4 regions of the Mesorhizobium sp. M1399 genome follow, and region 2 is predicted to be linked to each of the others. Evidence: riboswitches for the same ligand, from Rfam matches in the RefSeq annotation. Region 2 holds a riboswitch; each other region holds the start of a gene.
The links. Region 2 has a riboswitch for cobalamin ahead of NKH05_RS23500 (ABC transporter ATP-binding protein). Riboswitches for the same ligand answer to the same signal wherever they lie in the genome.
Positions count from the first base shown of each region.

Region 1: it holds a riboswitch for cobalamin, as region 2 does, so the genes downstream of both, NKH05_RS15800 (DUF1636 family protein) here and NKH05_RS23500 (ABC transporter ATP-binding protein) in region 2, are expected to answer to the same signal.
Region 3: it holds a riboswitch for cobalamin, as region 2 does, so the genes downstream of both, NKH05_RS15985 (CbtB domain-containing protein) here and NKH05_RS23500 (ABC transporter ATP-binding protein) in region 2, are expected to answer to the same signal.
Region 4: it holds a riboswitch for cobalamin, as region 2 does, so the genes downstream of both, metE (5-methyltetrahydropteroyltriglutamate--homocysteine S-methyltransferase) here and NKH05_RS23500 (ABC transporter ATP-binding protein) in region 2, are expected to answer to the same signal.

Region 1 is NZ_JAMYKZ010000008.1:137,324-141,684, forward strand. It holds gene NKH05_RS15790 (cobaltochelatase subunit CobN) at 1-1,271, opposite strand, end outside; gene cobW (cobalamin biosynthesis protein CobW) at 1,290-2,342, opposite strand; gene NKH05_RS15800 (DUF1636 family protein) at 2,339-2,773, opposite strand; cobalamin riboswitch at 2,812-3,015, opposite strand; gene NKH05_RS15805 (winged helix-turn-helix domain-containing protein) at 3,045-4,244, opposite strand.
Region 2 is NZ_JAMYKZ010000013.1:146,931-151,291, forward strand. It holds gene NKH05_RS23485 (MarR family winged helix-turn-helix transcriptional regulator) at 1-186, opposite strand, end outside; partial or broken gene NKH05_RS23490 (FecCD family ABC transporter permease) at 269-1,269, opposite strand; gene NKH05_RS23495 (ABC transporter substrate-binding protein) at 1,299-2,243, opposite strand; gene NKH05_RS23500 (ABC transporter ATP-binding protein) at 2,240-3,058, opposite strand; cobalamin riboswitch at 3,151-3,354, opposite strand; gene NKH05_RS23505 (GyrI-like domain-containing protein) at 3,649-4,361, shown strand, end outside.
Region 3 is NZ_JAMYKZ010000008.1:174,138-178,498, reverse strand. It holds gene cbiB (adenosylcobinamide-phosphate synthase CbiB) at 1-33, shown strand, start outside; gene cobO (cob(I)yrinic acid a,c-diamide adenosyltransferase) at 473-1,090, opposite strand; gene cobU (bifunctional adenosylcobinamide kinase/adenosylcobinamide-phosphate guanylyltransferase) at 1,092-1,613, opposite strand; gene NKH05_RS15990 (CbtA family protein) at 1,606-2,388, opposite strand; gene NKH05_RS15985 (CbtB domain-containing protein) at 2,404-2,583, opposite strand; cobalamin riboswitch at 2,620-2,815, opposite strand; gene NKH05_RS15980 (aromatic ring-hydroxylating oxygenase subunit alpha) at 2,956-4,149, shown strand; gene NKH05_RS15975 (MFS transporter) at 4,128-4,361, opposite strand, start outside.
Region 4 is NZ_JAMYKZ010000022.1:47,234-51,594, reverse strand. It holds gene NKH05_RS28455 (hypothetical protein) at 47-178, opposite strand; cobalamin riboswitch at 842-1,042, shown strand; gene metE (5-methyltetrahydropteroyltriglutamate--homocysteine S-methyltransferase) at 1,138-3,474, shown strand; gene NKH05_RS28445 (dihydrodipicolinate synthase family protein) at 3,834-4,361, opposite strand, start outside.

The sequences.
Region 1 (4,361 bases), on a different contig from region 2:
GCCACGCGGTCAGGCTCTGGCCGGTTGGCGAAGGCGCGGAAGGCCAATGCCGGATCGATCTCGCTTTCGCTCTTGAAGGAAATGGCGCCGGCCAGGATGCGGCCGTCGAGCTCGGGCAGGACGACATGCATGGCAAGGTCGGCGGGCGCCAGGCCGCGCTGGTTGTTCTGCCAGATGTCGCGGCGGGTGGTCGCGACGACGACCTGGAACACCGGCACTCCGGCGCGGTCGAACAGCGTCTCGACGCCGGGTTCGGCGCCCGAGGCGAAAGCTGTGGCGGTGATGATGGCGGCAGGGTTCAGCGCGGCAAACGCGGTTTCGACAACGGCGAGCGATGCCGCGTCCTTGAGGCTGGAGACGAAGATGGGGACCGGCGCTATGCCACGCTGCCCGAGCGCCTCGACAAGCGCATCGATGGGCGCGACATCGGCGGCGAGCAGCATCGAGCGGTAGAACAGGATGGGGATGATGGGGGCGGGTTCGGCGGACGGTAGATTTAGGCTGCGTTCCGTCGCGCCCCCCTCTGTCCTGCCGGACATCTCCCCCACAAGGGGGGAGATCGCCTGGTCATCGTCGCCTTCGTCAATGTTCGATGTTGCAGAAGTCGCGAGACGGTCAGTGACAGCCGATCTCCCCCCTTGTGGGGGAGATGTCCGGCAGGACAGAGGGGGGCGCGAAGGAATGCCGACGCTTGATAAGTCCATTCTTTCTATAACGCCGCGTCCCGGCTCGTAAAATCCCGCCTTTGGCACGCTGACAGGTTCAGCGACCGCCGCACCCGATCCGGCGAGACTTGCCAACCTCTGCACCAGCGCCGTCATATTCGCCGGGCCACCTTCGCGGAAATAGTCGAGCAGACCATCAAGTTCCTGGCGCGGCAGCGTCGAGCCTTCGATCAGCCGCAAATCCTCGTCGTGGCTCTCGCCCGGTAGGAGCGCCAGCTTAATACCGCGATTTCGCGCGACAACGGCAAGCTGGTCGCAGCCGTAGCGCCACCAGTCGTAACCGCCGAGGATGCGGACCAGGACGACCTTGGCGTGGCGGGCGACGCTGTCGATCCAGAGGTCGACGGACATCGGGTGGCGCAGGTCGCGCAAGGCGGCGAGCCGCATCGACGGCAGGCGGTCCGCATCTGCCTTCCACGCCGCCGCCAGCCCGGCGAGGTCGCTGTCGGTGAAGGACAGCGCCACGACATCCGCAGGCGTTTGCCTGAGATCGACAGGCTCGGCGAGATCGTCGAGCGAGGCGGATGTGGTGGTGAGGATGTGCATCGCGGCTCGTACCTGGGATCAGCCGGCGAGGATACGCTCGATCGCCGGGCGGTTCAGCCCTTTCAGGCCGATGACGACGAGGCGCGAGCGGCGATCGTCTTCAGCGGTCCAGGCGCGGTCGTAATAGTGGTTGACGCGCGGACCGACGGCCTGCAGCAAGAGCCGCATCGGCTTGCCGCCGACGTCGACGAAACCCTTGACGCGCAATACGTTTTCTTCCTCCGCCGCCGTGGCGACGCGTTGTGCCAGCTCGTCCGGATCGGACACCGACGCAATGTCGATGACGAACGAGTCAAAGTCGTCATGTTCGTGGTCGAGCTCGTCGTCGTGATGGGTCTTGCGGTTCTCGATGTCGTCCTCGACGGCGAGACCAAGGCCGAGCAGCACCGACGGATCGACCTTGCCTTGCGAGGTCGGCACGATCTTCACCGCCCGCGCAACATGCTTGCCGATGACGGCATTGGCGCGCGCCGCGCCGGCTGCGTCCAGCAGGTCGCTCTTCGACAGGATGATCAGGTCGGCACAAGCGAGCTGGTCTTCGAACACCTCCTCGACAGGATCGTCATGGTCGAGCGTCTCGTCCTGCGCGCGCTGCGCCTGCAGGGCGTCCATGTCGTTGGCAACGCGGCCATCAGCCAGCGCCGGCCCGTCGACGACGGCGATGACGCCATCGACCGTGACGCGGCTTTTCACCGACGGCCACTGGAAGGCCTGGACCAGCGGCTTGGGCAGGGCCAGCCCGGACGTCTCGATCAGGATGTGGTCGACCTTCGGCGTCAGCGACAGGATCTGGTCGAGCGCGGGGACAAAGTCGTCGGCGACAGTGCAGCAGATGCAGCCATTGGCCAGCTCGACGATGTTTTCCTCGGGGCAAGTGTCGATGCCGCAGCCCTTCAGGATCTCGCCGTCGATGCCGATATCGCCGAACTCGTTGACGATGATGGCCAGGCGCTTGCCTTTGGCGTTTTCGAGCAAATGGCGGATCAGCGTCGTCTTGCCGGCGCCGAGAAAGCCGGTGACGACGGTGCAGGGGACGCGCGAAACGTTGGCGGCCGAATCTGGGGAAGTCATATCAAGTCCTTCAAAAGGTCGAGGGGAGGGATGCGGGCAACCAAGCCGCGCTTCAGGCAATCGGGACGGCCGCGCCACGGAATGAGGCCGTCCGTCGAAGTAGCGAACAGCTTTGCCCCCGTCACCAGATCGGTGCCGCTGGTCGTGGTCAGGTCGCCGAAGACATAGCTCCAGCAGCCGTCGCGCAGCATCGCGGCGCTGAGCCGGCGCTTGCAATTGCCGAGGCATTCGACGGTGCGGATTTTAATGTTTTCGCTGGAAGCGGCGCGGCGCGTGTGCTCGGCGAGCAGTTCGCCGGCGCGGGGATAAGCGTCCGAACCGGTCTCGTCACGGCAGGACGAGCAGACGATGACGGTAACGCCGGCCGGGGAATCACCATGGCCGGACAATAAATCCGCTGTCTCAGCCGGAAAACTGCTGTCGCGTTCCAAATCAGGCTCCTTGCCCGGAAAACCCGCCAGGCGATCGGATTCTTATGTCCTAGACGGCAGGTCTCCTGGCTCGCGGGTCATCGCCTGGGTGCCGCCTTCCCGGGAATATCCCAGTGGTTTTCGGCCTTGGCTCGTCGCTTACAGTTGCGGGGACAGCCGCGGATTTGAAATCGAGATTTCGCACCGCATTCCCTCTTGGCCCTTGCCGTTGCGGGCAGGGGACCGTCTGGAACGGATTTAGGCTTGTGAAGGCAGTCGTGTCAACGCACGTCTATGACGCGGCGATATCTGCGAGCGGCTGGCCGAGGTCGCCGGCAGCCGTCACCTCGATGCGCTCGAGCCCGAGCCAACCCTGCATCTGCTTCAATTCCTCGAAAAGGGCGGCGGCAGTTTGCGGCGGGGCGCCGGGCTCCGAATAGGCGGCATGGACGCGCAATACGCCGGCCGGGCGGTCGGCCCTGAGGTCGACGCGCCCGACGATGCTGTCGCCGAGCAGGAACGGCAGCACATAATAGCCATACTGGCGCTTTTCGGCCGGCGTGTAGATCTCGATGCGGTAGTGGAAGTCGAACAACCGCTCGGTGCGCGACCGCTCGAAGACGACGGGATCGAACGGCGCAAGCAAGGCGCGCGCCTCGATCCTGCGCGGCAAACGGGCGTCCTTGTGGAGATAGGCTGTTTTGCTCCAGCCTTCGACGCTCACCGGCAACAGGTCGCCAGCCTCGACCAGTTCCTCGATGCGGCCCTTGATGTCGGCGGGCGAGAGGCGGAAATAGTCGCGCAGATCGCCCGCCGTGGCGACGCCATGGGCGCGGGCGGAGATGCGCAGCAGTTCGCGGTGGGCGTCCGCGGGGGACGGAACTGGCAAAGCGAGTACCGTTGGCGGCAGCACGCGCTCCGGCAGATCGTAGAACCGCTCGAAACCACGCCGGTGCGCCGTGGTGATGCGGCCCGCCCAGAACAGCCATTCGAAGGCATGCTTGGCATGGCTCCAGCCCCACCAGCCGCCCGAGCCCTTCTGGCCTTCGAAAGCCGACGCCGCGATCGGGCCTCGTTCAGCGACCTCGCGACAGATGTCCTCAATGTAGGCGGCGTGCTCGCGGCCCCATTTTGCCAGTCCGCTGTACATTTCCTCGCCGCGCTCGGCCCGCCGCATGCGCCAGCGCATCAGCGGATAGGTCTCGACGGGCAAGAACGAGGCTTCATGCGCCCAATATTCGAAGACCATGCGCTTGCGTGTCACCGCGGCGTCGTCGAGCAGCGCCAGCTTGTAGGGGCCAAGCCGCGAATAGAGCGGCATATAATGGGCGCGAACCACGGCGCTGACGGAATCGATCTGCAGCAGGCCGGTACGTGCAAGCACCCGGGCCAGATGCCGGCGGTCAGGCGTGCCGCTGGGGCGCGGGTCATTGAATCCCTGTGCCGCAAGCGCAATGCGACGGGCCAGGGCAAGCGAGATTTTTTCTTTCATGAAGGCGGTATCCGGACGATGTTAGACAGAGAAAATGACCTGCGATTCCGCCCCATGCTAGCAAGGTTTTGGCGGCATCTATGTCAGGAGAGAAAAGTGGAGTGAAAAGTGAAGGAA
Region 2 (4,361 bases):
CTCGATTTCGAGAAGCTCGGCAAGCCGCGCCTGCGCGACACCCGCCTCCTTGGCGACACGGACCAGAAGCCGCCATTGCGCCGAAGAAAGGCCGAAACCACTGGCGCGCGCCTCGAAGCGCTTGCGCATCAGGCGCTGCACGTCGTGGATCAAAAAGCCCAATCTGTCGATGCCGTCGGAAACCATGAGCGACATATATAATAAGCGTGCTCATAATTCAAGGAACCCGGATTGTGCCAGAAGGCGGCAAATGTACATGGCAGTCACATCATGAGCGATTGCGAATGAGCATCGTGACCACGAAGAAAGCGCCGACCGAACTGGTGATGATGCCGATCGGCAGTTCCTGCGGCGGCAGCAGCGTGCGCGCGAGAAGGTCGCTTGCCAGCAACAGCACCGCTCCGAAGAGGGCGCAGCTTGCAATCAGGCGCAGATGAAGCGGGCCGGCCAGGGTCCTGGACAGATGTGGGATCATCAAGCCAACGAAACCTATGACGCCTGCGACCGAGACAAGGATCGCCGTCGAGAAAGCGGCGACGAGAAATGTCATCCTGCGCATCCGCGCAACCGGGACGCCGAGGCTTTCAGCGGCATTCTCGCCGGCCAGGAAAGCGTCGAGCCGGCGGTGGTTCCAAAGTCCATAAACAAGGATGGTGCCTGCGCCCAGAGCAGCCAGCTCGATATTGTCCCAACGGGCCAGCCCGAGCCCGCCCATCGTCCAGAACAACACCGAGTGAGCGGCGCGCTGGTCTCCGGCAAAGACGAGATAGTTAGTCAAGGCGGTGAACATGAACGAGACGGCAAGCCCGGCGAGGATCAGCCGTTCGGGGCCTTGCCCCCTCACCCGCGAAACCAGCAAAAGCACGATGCCGGCGGCCAATACGCCGCCCGTGAAGGCCGCGACCGGCAACGTCCAGATACCGAAATGGTCGCCAAAAATGGTGATGACGGAAACCGCGCCGGCCGCGGCTCCGGACGACAGGCCGAACAAGAACGGATCTGCGAGGTCGTTGCGCGTTACGTCTGCAGCAGCGCGCCGATGACGCCCAGCCCGGCGCCGACACAGATGGCCATAATCGTGCGCGGTAGCCTAAGATCGAGGACGATCTTGGCAATCGGGATCTTGCCGGCCGGACCGGACACGATGTCTCCGTCCAGCCCGGCGGCATGTCCGAGCGCAGCAATCACGTCGCTCAACGCGATGACCGTCGATCCATAGGCAATCGACAGCAGAGCAAGAGCGGCAATCGCTGCTGCTCCTGCTGTCATCGCCAATTCGAACGCTCTCTGGCGCAAGCTCAGAAAGCTTCCGGGTGCATCGCCCTGGCGATCTTGCCGATCGCCTCGATGTTGGCAGGCCCAGGCGTCAGTTCGGCATAGCGCAGCGCAATGAAGTGCTCATTTTTGACCGCCTCAGTCTCCTTCATCGCCGGATGAGCTTTCAGGAAATCGAGCAGTTTTCTGTAGCCGCCGTCCTGGTAGTCGAGCAGGATAAGAAATTGCGGATTGCGGGCCGCCACCGTCTCCCAATCCGTATTGCCCCAGCTCGTCGGCATGTCGGCCATGATGTTGTCGCCGCCGGCTGCGGCGATCATGGCGCTGGGGATCGCGAACTTGCCTGATGTGAAGGGTTTGTCTTCGCCGGAGTCGTAAAGAAACACACGCGTTCCCGTGCGGTCGCCGATCTTTGCCGTGATATCGGCGAGCTGCGCCTTCCAGTTCGAAACAAGCTTTCCCGCCTCCGCCTCCTTGCCAAAAATCTTGCCCAGCTTTTCGACATCACCATAGAGCAGGTCCATCGAGGCTGCGGGGCGGTTCTGGTCGAGATGGACGCAACTTTCCGTCGGCACCAGCGTCTTGATACCGTGCGGGGCCAGCGTATCGGGCGTCACCTCGCCGCCAGGCTTCATGCCGTAATACCAGCCGGCGAAGAAGAAATCGGGCTCGACGGCGACGAGGTTTTCGAGGGTCGGGTATTTCGGCGCGAGTTCCGGGATCGCGCCCTGCTCGGCCTTGAATTCCGGACCGACCTTATACCATCCGGTGATGCCGGTCAGGCCGACGATCGATGGTTGCAGCCCCAGCGCGAAGGCCATCTCCGCCATGTTCAGATCTTGGATGACGGCGCGCTTCGGCGCGGCGTCGAACGTCAGCGGCGTGCCGCAGCTATCAACGGTTACCGGGAAAGCGAAGGCGGTCTGGGCAAGTAGGAGGGAGGCAAAAGACAGTACGAGGCGTTTCACGGATGTTGCTCCTTGGTCAAATCGGGATGTGAAGAGGCGCGGTTCGGAACGTCGAAGACCGTGAGTTCGCGGTCTTCGGTGGGATGGCGCAGCCAAAGCACGTCAACGCCGAAAATCTCGCGGATCAACTTCTTGGTCAGCGCCTCGCGCGGACTGGCAAGTGCCTGCAGGCGGGCCTCGTTCATCACCGCGACCCTGGTGGCAAATGGCGTGACAAGCGACAGATCATGAAGCACCGCCACGACGGTCATGCCAAACTGCGATACGAGTTCGAGAAGGTCGCTGCGGGCGCGCGGATCGAGATGATTGGTCGGTTCATCGAGGAACAGGATTTTGGGCTCCTGGGCGATGGCGCGCGCCAACTGGGCGCGTTGCCGCTCGCCACCGGATAGCGAGCCGATCGTGCGGCCGAGCAGCGGCAGCAGGCCGGTTCTGCGAAGTGCTTCAATGACGATGTCGCGTTGCTCGCTCCTCCGTCGCAAGCCGGCATGCGGGACGCGCCCAAGCTCGACGTAGTCGATCACGGCAAGCCGCGGATCAGGCTGGTCGGTCTGGCCAACGACCGCCATGTGCAGTGCCCGCTCGGCGTCCGAAAACCTCTCCAGCCGGCGTCCGGAAAATCTCACATCTCCCGCGCTTGGCCGCAGCGTACCGCATAGCATGCGCAGCAGCGTCGTCTTGCCGGCGCCGTTGGGGCCGATGATGGCGAGGCGGTCGCCCGGCGCTATCGAAAGGCTCACCGCGCTGACCAGGCACCGGCCATTCGTCGTCGCGCTCAGTTCACACGCTTCAAGAAGAGGCTGGGAGGCGTCCAACTTACCGTCACTTTCTCAATGGCGACGGAAGGAAGCTGGACGGACCGGCCGACAAGACCGATGTCCACGTCTCCTCCCGGCACACCCCGTCCGGTCAACTCATGCTGATGGCAGGTCTCCTGGCTCGCGGGTCTTTGCGCCATCCTGCCTTCCCAGCCTTGCCGGCCAGTGGCACTTCGGATTTTGCTAACCGCTTACAGTTGCGGGGGCAGCCACGGCCTCGATCCGAAGATCTCACCGTGTTCCCTTTTCACCCCTTGCCTTTCGACTCGGGGACCATCAGTCAGCCACCCTAGTTTTCCGCCAATCACAGCGCAATAAGTCTTGTCAGAAGGAGCCATATAGATCTCGTGATGTAATAACGTTACATTTAAAAGGACGTTTGCCCGCTTCCTGTCAAGCCTTTTCGCGCGACGCCTGCGAATTGCCGACGACCGTCGCTCTCGATTTGCGCAGTGCGCAATTTCGATCAAACTGCCTCCGCCAGGAAGCGGCACCATAATCTTGCCAATATAAGACATGGCCAATGTAAAGACTGGGCCATGTAAAGACTGGGCCAATGCGGAGACTGGGCCAATGCGAGGTGCCAAATGAATCCGACCGAGAAGGCGCTGTGGTTCGTCGAAAGCCATCTGCCCGAAGCAGTCTCGCTGGACGATGTCGCCAAGAGCAGCGGGGTGTCGCGCTTTCATGTGACGCGGGCTTTCGGCGCGGCTACCGGCCGTTCGGTGATGAGCTACGTCCGTTCTCGCCGACTGACCGAAGCGGCGCGCAAGCTTGGCGCCGGCGCACCCGACATCCTCTCGGTCGCGCTCGACGCCGGCTATGCCTCGCATGAGGCCTTCACCCGCGCCTTCCGCGACCAGTTCGGCACCACGCCGGAACTGGTACGCGCACAAGGCTCGCTCGACAACCTCGATCTTGTGGAGCCGATCCTGATGGACCAGTCCTTTCTCGCCACTCTCGAACCACCGCGTTTTGAGACCAGCCGGCCGTTTCTCATCGCCGGTCTCGGCGAGCGTTACAGCTGCGAAACCAGCGCCGGCATCCCGATGCAGTGGCAGCGGTTCGGCCCCTATATTGGCAACATTCCAGGCGAGATCGGCGACGTCGCCTATGGCGTCTGCGTCAACGGCGACGACGCCGGCAATTTCGACTACATCGCTGGCGTCGAAGTGTCCGATTTTTCGGACCTGCCGAGGGAGTTTTGGCGTGTGCGCGTGCCGGCGCAGAAATACGGCGTGTTCGCCCATCGTGACCATATCTCGACCATCCGCCGCACGGTCAACACGATCTGGAACAA
Region 3 (4,361 bases), on a different contig from region 2:
GGGGTGATCGCAGTGGTTGTTATCTTGGCGTGACCTGCGCCCGAGATCGAGCGGAAACAAAAAACCCGCCAAGCGGCGGGTCGTTGGAGCCAGTTAGCACCATAGCGAGATTAGTACCATAGCTGCCGGCACAAAGCAAGAACAAAATTGCTGTGCCCAAAGAATAATCGCCCCAGCTTTGCGCTTCTCATTCCCTGCCTTTGACGTTCGAGGTTGGCGAAATCCGAAGCGCCATCCAATCTCCCCCCTCGCGGGGGAGATGTCCGGCAGGACAGAGGGGGGCGCGAAGGATCGCCAGCCTCTTGACCGTTCACCTGCTAATGACGGTCTGACGACGTAGTTGTCTCCGACTGACAGGCCGAGGGACAGTGCCCCCCTTTGCCCTGCCGGGCATCTCCCCCACAAGGGGGGAGATCGGCAGCTTCGCCGGCGCCGCCTGCTCCGAAACGCCCTTCCCCGATCGCCAAACCCCTCAGAACTCTATCCCCTGCTGCGCCTTCACGCCGGCGGAGAAGTGGTGCTTGGTCACGCCCATCTCGGTGACCAGATCGGCCGCCTCGACTAGCGCCGGCTTGGCGTTGCGGCCGGTGACGACGACATGCAGGCCTTCGCGACGCGCCTTCAGCGCCGCGACCACCTTTTCGAGATCGAGGTAGTCGTAGCGCAGCGCGATGTTGAGTTCGTCGAGCACCACCAGGCTGATCGACGGCTCGGCCATCAGCTCGAGTGCCTTGGCCCAGGCGGCCTCGGCGGCCGCGATGTCGCGTTTCAGGTCCTGCGTCTCCCAGGTAAAGCCCTCGCCCATGGCGTGCCAGACGACGCGGTCGCCGAAGCAGGCAAAAGCATCCTTCTCGCCGGTGTGCCATTTGCCTTTGATGAACTGGACGACGCCGACGCGCTTGCCGTAGCCGAGCATTCTGAGCGCCAGCCCGAAGGCGGCCGTGGTCTTGCCCTTGCCCGGACCGGTGTTGACGATCAACAGCCCTTTCTCGACCGTCTTGGCTGCAACCTCGGCGTCCTGCACCGCCTTGCGCTTGGCCATCTTGGCGCGGTGGCGCTCCTCGTCCTTGGGGTCGATAGTATCAGCCATGTCATTTCACCCTGAGCGGCAGCCCCGCCACCATCAAAAGCACGGTGTCAGCGACGGCGGCAACGTCCTGGTTCAACCGGCCGGCCGCGTCGCGAAACCGTCTTACCAGCGCATTCTCCGGCACGATGCCCTGGCCGACCTCGTTGGACACCACGAACCAGCGTCCACGCGGCCGCGACAGCACATCTGCCAGCCTTCGGCATTCGGCCTCGACATCATGTTCGGCCAGCATATGGTTGGTCAGCCACAGCGTCAGGCAATCGATCAGCACCGGCTGGCCGTCAGGCAGTGCCTCGATCGCGCCGGCAAGGTCGAGCGGCGCCTCGATGGTCGTCCAGCCGGCGCTGCGGCGCGAGCGGTGCAGCGCGATCCGTTCGCGCATCTCCTCGTCATAGGCTTGCGCCGTCGCGATATAGCTCCATGGCGCCGGACAGGCACTCACCAGCCTCTCGGCATGCACGCTCTTGCCGGAGCGCGCACCGCCGATGATCAGGGTCAGCGCCCCGGCAGCGCGGTCAGGCAAAGCTGTCGCGCAGGCTGGTCGCCGTGCCGGTGAAGCGGCCGCGCACCACGCCGACGACCGCGCCGAGCACCAGCCAGAACACCAGATTGGTCAGCGTCACCGCCACCACGAACTGATGATGCAGGCCTTCCGGGATTGTCGTCTCGAAGCTGTCGGGCTGCGGCGCGCCGACAATATGCGGCGCCACCATCAACGCCACGGCAAGGACCGCCAGCGGCAGCGATCTGCGGAAGGCGAGCAGGCCGAGACCGGCGGCGGTCGCCACCACCGTTGCCCACCACCAGATCTGGCGTTGGACAAGGTCGGCCGCCGGCATTGCCGGCAATTCCGGCGGCAGGCCGAGGCCCGGCGCCAGCGTGAACACGGCAAAGCCGGCAAGCCCCCAGAACAGGCCCTGGCGCCAATTGCCGATGCCGCCGGCGAACTCCGAAACCGCAACCAGGACCAACGCGAAGCCGATGCCGGTGACGATATTGGCAACGACGCTGAAGGCAAAACGTTCGAAACCGTCGGCCGGCGCCCAGCCTTCGTCCTCCGCCGGAGCCATTGCTTCAGCCGGTGCCGGCGCGGCGCTGCTTATAGCCATCGTGCCCCCGGCGTTTTCGACCGGTGCCGCAGGTGCCGCGGCATGGTCATGGCCGCCGCCGGCCTGTTCGTAGACTTCCGCCTTCAGGATCAGCGGCACCGTGGCATAGGCCTGCATGCAGGCGAGAACGACGCCGGCCACGAGCCCTGCGATCGCCGCGATGAACACGACGTTGCGAAACAGTGTCATGATGTCAGCCCCTTGTCAGTGGCAGGGAAAGCCCATCGAGTGGCGATAGTCGTGGGCGGCATTGTGGACCGCATCGATGTGCGAGAAGCCGACAAAGCCCATGACGAAAATGCCGAGGAATGCAGCAAGCGCCAGCTGCATGAAACGCGACTGCGAGGAGACGGAAGCGCCGAGCGAGACGGAAGCGGTATTCATGTCTTGTCCTTTCGCCCTCCACCCGAGGGCATAGAAGTCAGTTTCCTGTCGCCGGCAGGTCTCCTGGCTCGCGGATCAGCGCCCTTCCCCACCTTCCCGAAGAAAATCTTCAGTGGCATATGGAGAGGACTACCGCACACAGTTGCGGGGGCAGCCACGGCATTGGGCAAGAATTTCGCCCGCACCGCATTCCCTCTTGGTTCCAAACGGAACCGACGACATCAGCGACTATAGGCAGAATCGCCGCGCCCGGCAAACCAAATTCCGCCGGATCGTGTGGCGAATGCGCCGCCTCGCCAAGCTCGCCGGCCGGCGCCGCAATTGACAATTCTCACAGCCGGGTGTCGGCTGGCGGATGGGGAGGAAGCCGGCATGCAACCCAGCCCGAATGAGCGCGGTCCCTATAACGGCCTGACGCGGGCCGAGCCGACGCTGCCGTCATCGGCCTATTGGGACATCGCAGGCTATCAGCGCGATCTCGAGGCCATCTGGTATCGCAATTGGCTGCTGGTCTGCCGCGAGGCCGACCTTGCCCATCCGCTGGCTTTCAGGACGTTTCGCATAGGCACGCAGGAGGTCGTCGTGCTGCGCGACGAGACCGGCGAATTGCGCGCCTTTCACAACACCTGCCGGCATCGCGGCTCGCAGCTTTGCCAGCAGAGCGAAGGACGGCTGAAGGCGCGGCTCATCACCTGCCCCTACCACGCCTGGTCCTATTCGCTGCGCGGCGATCTGGTGCGCGTGCCGTCGAAATCGCTGCCGGACGGTTTCGACAAGGCCGATCATCCGCTCTACCGCGTCGCGCTTTCGGTGTGGCGCGGTTTCGTTTTCGTCAACCTCGCGCAAGACGCTGCCGGTTCGGCTGAAACATCCTTCGATCCGGCATCCGGCAACCTCGCCAACTGGCCGCTGGAAACGCTGCTGAGCGGCCATGTGCTGCGCAAGGTTATGAACTGCAACTGGAAGATATTTTGGGAGAACTTCAACGAGTGCCTGCACTGCCCTGGCGTCCACAAGGACCTGTCGCGGCTGGTGCCGATCTATGGCCGCGGCCTGATGGGCCGGCACGACGACCCCGAATGGGCGCGCCACGCCGACAATGACGCGCCGGAATTTGCCGGCGGCTTGCGGGCCGGGGCCGAAACCTGGTCGCGCGACGGGCGCGTCCACGGCTCGGTCTTTTCGAGCCTGACGCCGGCCGAGCGTGCTGCCGGGCAGACCTATGCCACCAACTTGCCGTCGATGTTCGTCGTCGGCCATGTCGACTATGTCAGGACCGTGCGGCTGGTGCCGCTTGGGCCGGAGCAGACCGAACTCACCGCCGAATGGCTTTTTTCGCCCGAAGCGCTCGTCGATCCGGCTGCGGATATCGACAACATCGTCGCCTTCGGTACCCAGGTGCTGGAGGAAGACGCTGATATCTGCGAGGTCAACCAGAAGGGCCTGCGCTCGATGCGCCATAAGGCCGGCGTGCTGATGCCCGAGGAATATGATTTGCACCGCTTCCACAACTGGGTGCGCGAGCGGCATGCGGCGCTTGAACATCAAAGCGATTTGGGCAGATAGCGCCAAGTGACGAAGCCGCAGACCGCCGCCAGCAGGCCGAGCGTCGCGAAAACCGCGCCCAGGCCGAAGAACGCCAGCACCACTGAATAGACCAGCGGCGGCGTCAGCTCGGAAAAGTCGAGATAGGTGCGGTAGACCGCCGCCATCTGCGCCCGCTCATACGAGCGCACCGAGCGCATGAACGCGGTCGAGCCCAGCGCATCGAGCGCGAT
Region 4 (4,361 bases), on a different contig from region 2:
GGCTTGCGGTCCGCCTGGGCGGTCCGCCGCGATGGCTATCTCCATGTCAATCGGCGCCGAACTTTGACTGCCCGCTGCTTTTGATGAATTTGGCGAGGTCCCGCGCATAATCACTCTTGGTCTTCACCTTGAGGCCCTGTGTCGCGAACTTGTGGTCCAGCAGGGCAAACAGGTCCAAGTCCCCTTCCGCCTGTGGCGCTGGCTTGCCCTCACGCCCTCGGCTTCCCAATTGGGGACCGCTTCTGCGCGCTGCACCGTGGCGATTGCCCGCCCAAGACGCATCACAAACCGTGCGCGTGCACGACGATTTGCCGCTCAGGCCTCATTTGGACAGGACTTGAGCTGGCCCGGTGGTTTAAGGCGGGTTACCTTGAGCCGGTGGGCCGCGAACAAGCAGTTCGAGACATTGGCCTCGATCACTTCGCAACACGCCGCTGCGCCTGGCCTCGGGTGCTCCCCTCGAAATCGTTGTGTCGTATCACCGAGGGCATCACGGCCAACAGCTTCCACATGGGCAACAGCCTCGCCATTGAGCCGAATATGGTCGCGAGCAGATCACCAACGAAGCGGTCGGAACCTCGGAGCCGAAGTTCGACGCCGAGGTGGTTCGCATGATGCGCTAAGCAGCACCACCGCGCTTGCCGGTATGTTTGCTGCCGGCAGCCGACGAACCCCTATCCTCCTGGACAAGGGCGCCGTGCGTCATTGCTTTGATTTACCGGCCGCTCAAGGCTTCCACAGTTTTCGCTTTCGAGGCGACCTTTGGAACATGCCAACGGAAATTTAACATAACGACATAAACATTTCTTTATGCGGCGTTGACAAAGAAGCGAACTGCTGTAATTGTCTCCCGCGTCGTGGTTCTCCGTACGGCGCTGCCGCAGCGGAGCTAAGAGGGAAGCCGGTGCGATGCCGGCGCTGCCCCCGCAACTGTTAGCGGCGAGCCAACCCCACTCATGTCACTGAGGCGAATAGCCTTGGGAAGACGGGTAGAGGCTATGACCCCGCGAGCCAGGAGACCTGCCACGGCGAATTACGTCCACGGGCGGGGTGTCTCGGTGGCCGCTGCAGCCTGGCGTTCGTGCCGGCCTGCTAGCGCCTTCCTTGTGACCGACGCCCCAACCATCGGGGTCTGGCATGACTGTCTCTCAGCAAATTCCTGTAGCAACGCTCGGCGTGCCCCGCTTCGGTCGTCGGCGAGAACTGAAATTCGCGCTTGAAAGCTACTGGTCCGGAAAATCGTCCGCTGCCGACCTTCTCACGACCGCGAAGGCGCTCCGTGCCGCTAGCTGGGAGGAGCAGCACGATCGCGGCGTGTCGAAAATCCCGTCGAACGACTTCTCGCTCTACGACCATGTGCTCGACACCGCAGCCATGGTCGGCGCCGTTCCATCCCGTTACGGCTGGAATAGCGGCGAGGTTCCACTTGACATCTACTTCGCAATGGCGCGGGGCAACCAGGGTCAGACGGAGGATTGTCGACACGCTGGTCACCAGCAGGCGGCTCATCGGTCTGATGTAACCGCGATGGAAATGACCAAGTGGTTTGACACCAACTATCACTACATTGTGCCGGAACTCAACGATGATCAGACGTTCGCCCTCTCGTCGACGAAACCGGTCGATTACTTCATCGAGGCTAAAGCTCTCGGCGTTCACACACGCCCAGTCATCCTTGGACCGATCACCTTCCTCAAGCTGGCGAAATCGCCTGCCGAAGGATTCGATCCCATCGCGCTCCTGCCGCGGCTGCTGCCCGTCTACGAGCAACTCCTGCAGAGGCTGAAGCTGTCTGGAGCCGACTGGGTGCAGATCGATGAGCCAGCGCTTGTCCTCGATCTGAACCCGAACGAACGAGCTGCGTTCGAATTCGCCTATGGCCAGCTGTCGAAAGCCGCGCCCGAGCTGAAGATCATGCTGGCTACCTATTTCGGGCCGCTGGGAGACAATCTCGAAACCGCGGTTTCTCTGCCCCTGGCCGGGCTGCATATTGATCTCGTGCGCGCTCCCGAGCAGCTGGAAACGGTGGGTCGGCTCGCACCGAAGGATCTGGTGCTCTCGCTTGGCTTGATCGATGGCCGCAACGTCTGGCGTGCGAACCTGCCCGCCATTCTCGACCGCATCAAACCGATCGTCGCCGGCTGGCCCTTGGACCGCGTCGAGATCGCGCCTTCTTGCTCGATGCTGCATGTGCCGATCGACCTCCGCATGGAGACGGAACTCGACGCGGACATCAGGTCGTGGCTCGCCTTCGCGGCCCAGAAGACCGACGAGTTGGTGTTGCTTGCCCGGGCCCTGTCCCAAGGCAGGGATGCGGTGGCAGGCGCGTTGAAAGCGTCTGCCGAGGCTGCCGCCACTCGCGTGACATCCACGAAGATCCATGACCCGCTGGTTGAGGGGCGGATCGCCAGCATTGACGACAGCATGAAGCGACGAGAGAGCGCTTTTGCCGAGCGCTCCAGAGTCCAGGCCGGCACGCTCGGGCTGCCGCCGTTCCCGACGACGACCATCGGGTCCTTCCCGCAGACGCCGCAGGTACGCAGGGCGCGGGCCGCTCATGCGAACGGCCAGCTGAGCTATGTCGACTACGAGACCTTCCTGAAGAAGGAGATCGAGGCTGCAATTCGCTGGCAGGAAGAGATCGGGCTGGACGTGCTGGTGCACGGTGAGTTCGAACGAAACGACATGGTACAGTATTTCGGCGAGCAGCTGTCCGGCTTCGCCTTCACCCAGCATGCCTGGGTGCAGAGCTATGGGTCGCGTTACGTGCGCCCCCCCATCATCTTCGGCGACGTATCGAGGCCCAAGCCGATGACGCTGCGCTGGTGGCAATTCGCCCAGTCGCTTACGGAAAACCCTGTGAAGGGAATGCTCACAGGCCCGGTGACCATTCTCAACTGGTCTTTTGTTCGCGACGACGTACCCCGCTCCGAAGCATGCCGCCAGATCGCGCTCGCCATCCGCGACGAGGTGACGGATCTCGAATGGTCCGGCGCAAGGATGATCCAGATCGATGAGGCCGCGTTTCGCGAAGGATTGCCACTGCGCCAGTCTGACTGGAAAGACTATTTCGACTGGGCTGTCGAATGCTTCCGGATCGCTTCAACGGGTGTAAAGGACGCGACTCAAATCCATACCCACATGTGCTACTCGGAGTTCAACGAGATCATCGACGCGATCGCTGAAATGGATGCGGATGTCATTTCGATTGAGACGTCGCGCTCGAAGATGGAACTGCTGGACGCCTTCACGAGCTCCAAATATCCGAACGAAATCGGTCCCGGAGTCTACGACATTCACTCACCACGCGTCCCGGAAGTCGGCGAGATTTCGGATCTCGTCATGCTTGCCCGCGAGCGACTGTCGGATTCCCAGCTGTGGGTAAACCCGGACTGTGGCCTCAAAACACGCAAATGGGAGGAGGTCCGCCCTGCCCTCATGAACATGGTCGATGCAGCACGTGCGCTCCGGTAGAAAGTGTAGGCCGGAGGGTTTCCTGGTTGCTCACCATGTGGTGAGTGACCGGCTGCCGCATGTCGGCCGTGAATGTGCCAAAACGCGATCACATCCTTTGAAATAAGTCACTCGAGCGAGAATGTGCACTTTCCTTCGGCACGTGTATTAATCGCGCAGGAGTAAAGGGTACCGTTTTCTCCCTGTGACGTGTCGAGTTCGAAGGGGATGTGATTGGCGTCGAGACCGCTCCAGCCATGGTTATCAGCACGCCAAGTGCGTTGTTCTCGATCAGTTCGTAAAGGACTTCTCGGCTCGGTTCATCGAAATGCGCGGGTACATACATGACAGGTTCCTTCACTGGCCGCCGGGTTCGCTGTTCACCGGTTGACATCCGATGGCAAGCGTTCCAACGCGGCGGCGATCTGGCGCTTCGCTGCTGAGGGCAGAGGCAGGATGGGACGCGGGGGGTCGGTACGGCAAATGTCGAGCAATTCGGCAAGTGCATAGACGACGCGAAGGCTCGAGAACTCCTTGAAGAGGCTCCAGAGCGGCGCAAGCGTGGCATCGATCCGTCGCGCTTCGGCCGCATCGCCCTGTTGCGCCGCCGTGACGATCTTCACGCAGACCTCGGGCACGATGCCGGCGAGGACGCTGTACCATGTGTTGGCGCCGGCGATCATGGCCTCTGCGGCGTTCCAGTCGCCGCTGTAGCCGATCGAGAACCCTTCCGGCATAGTGCGCCTCTGGTCGGCCAGATGGCTCTTGATCGCATCGCCCTTGTCTGTCGGATTCTTGATAGCGACGATCCCCCGCACCTTTGCCAGGCGGCTGACGAGTGCTGGGGTGAAACGGAAATGCGTCGTTCCTGGATTGTCGTAGATGACGATCGGAAGGCCACTTTCGCG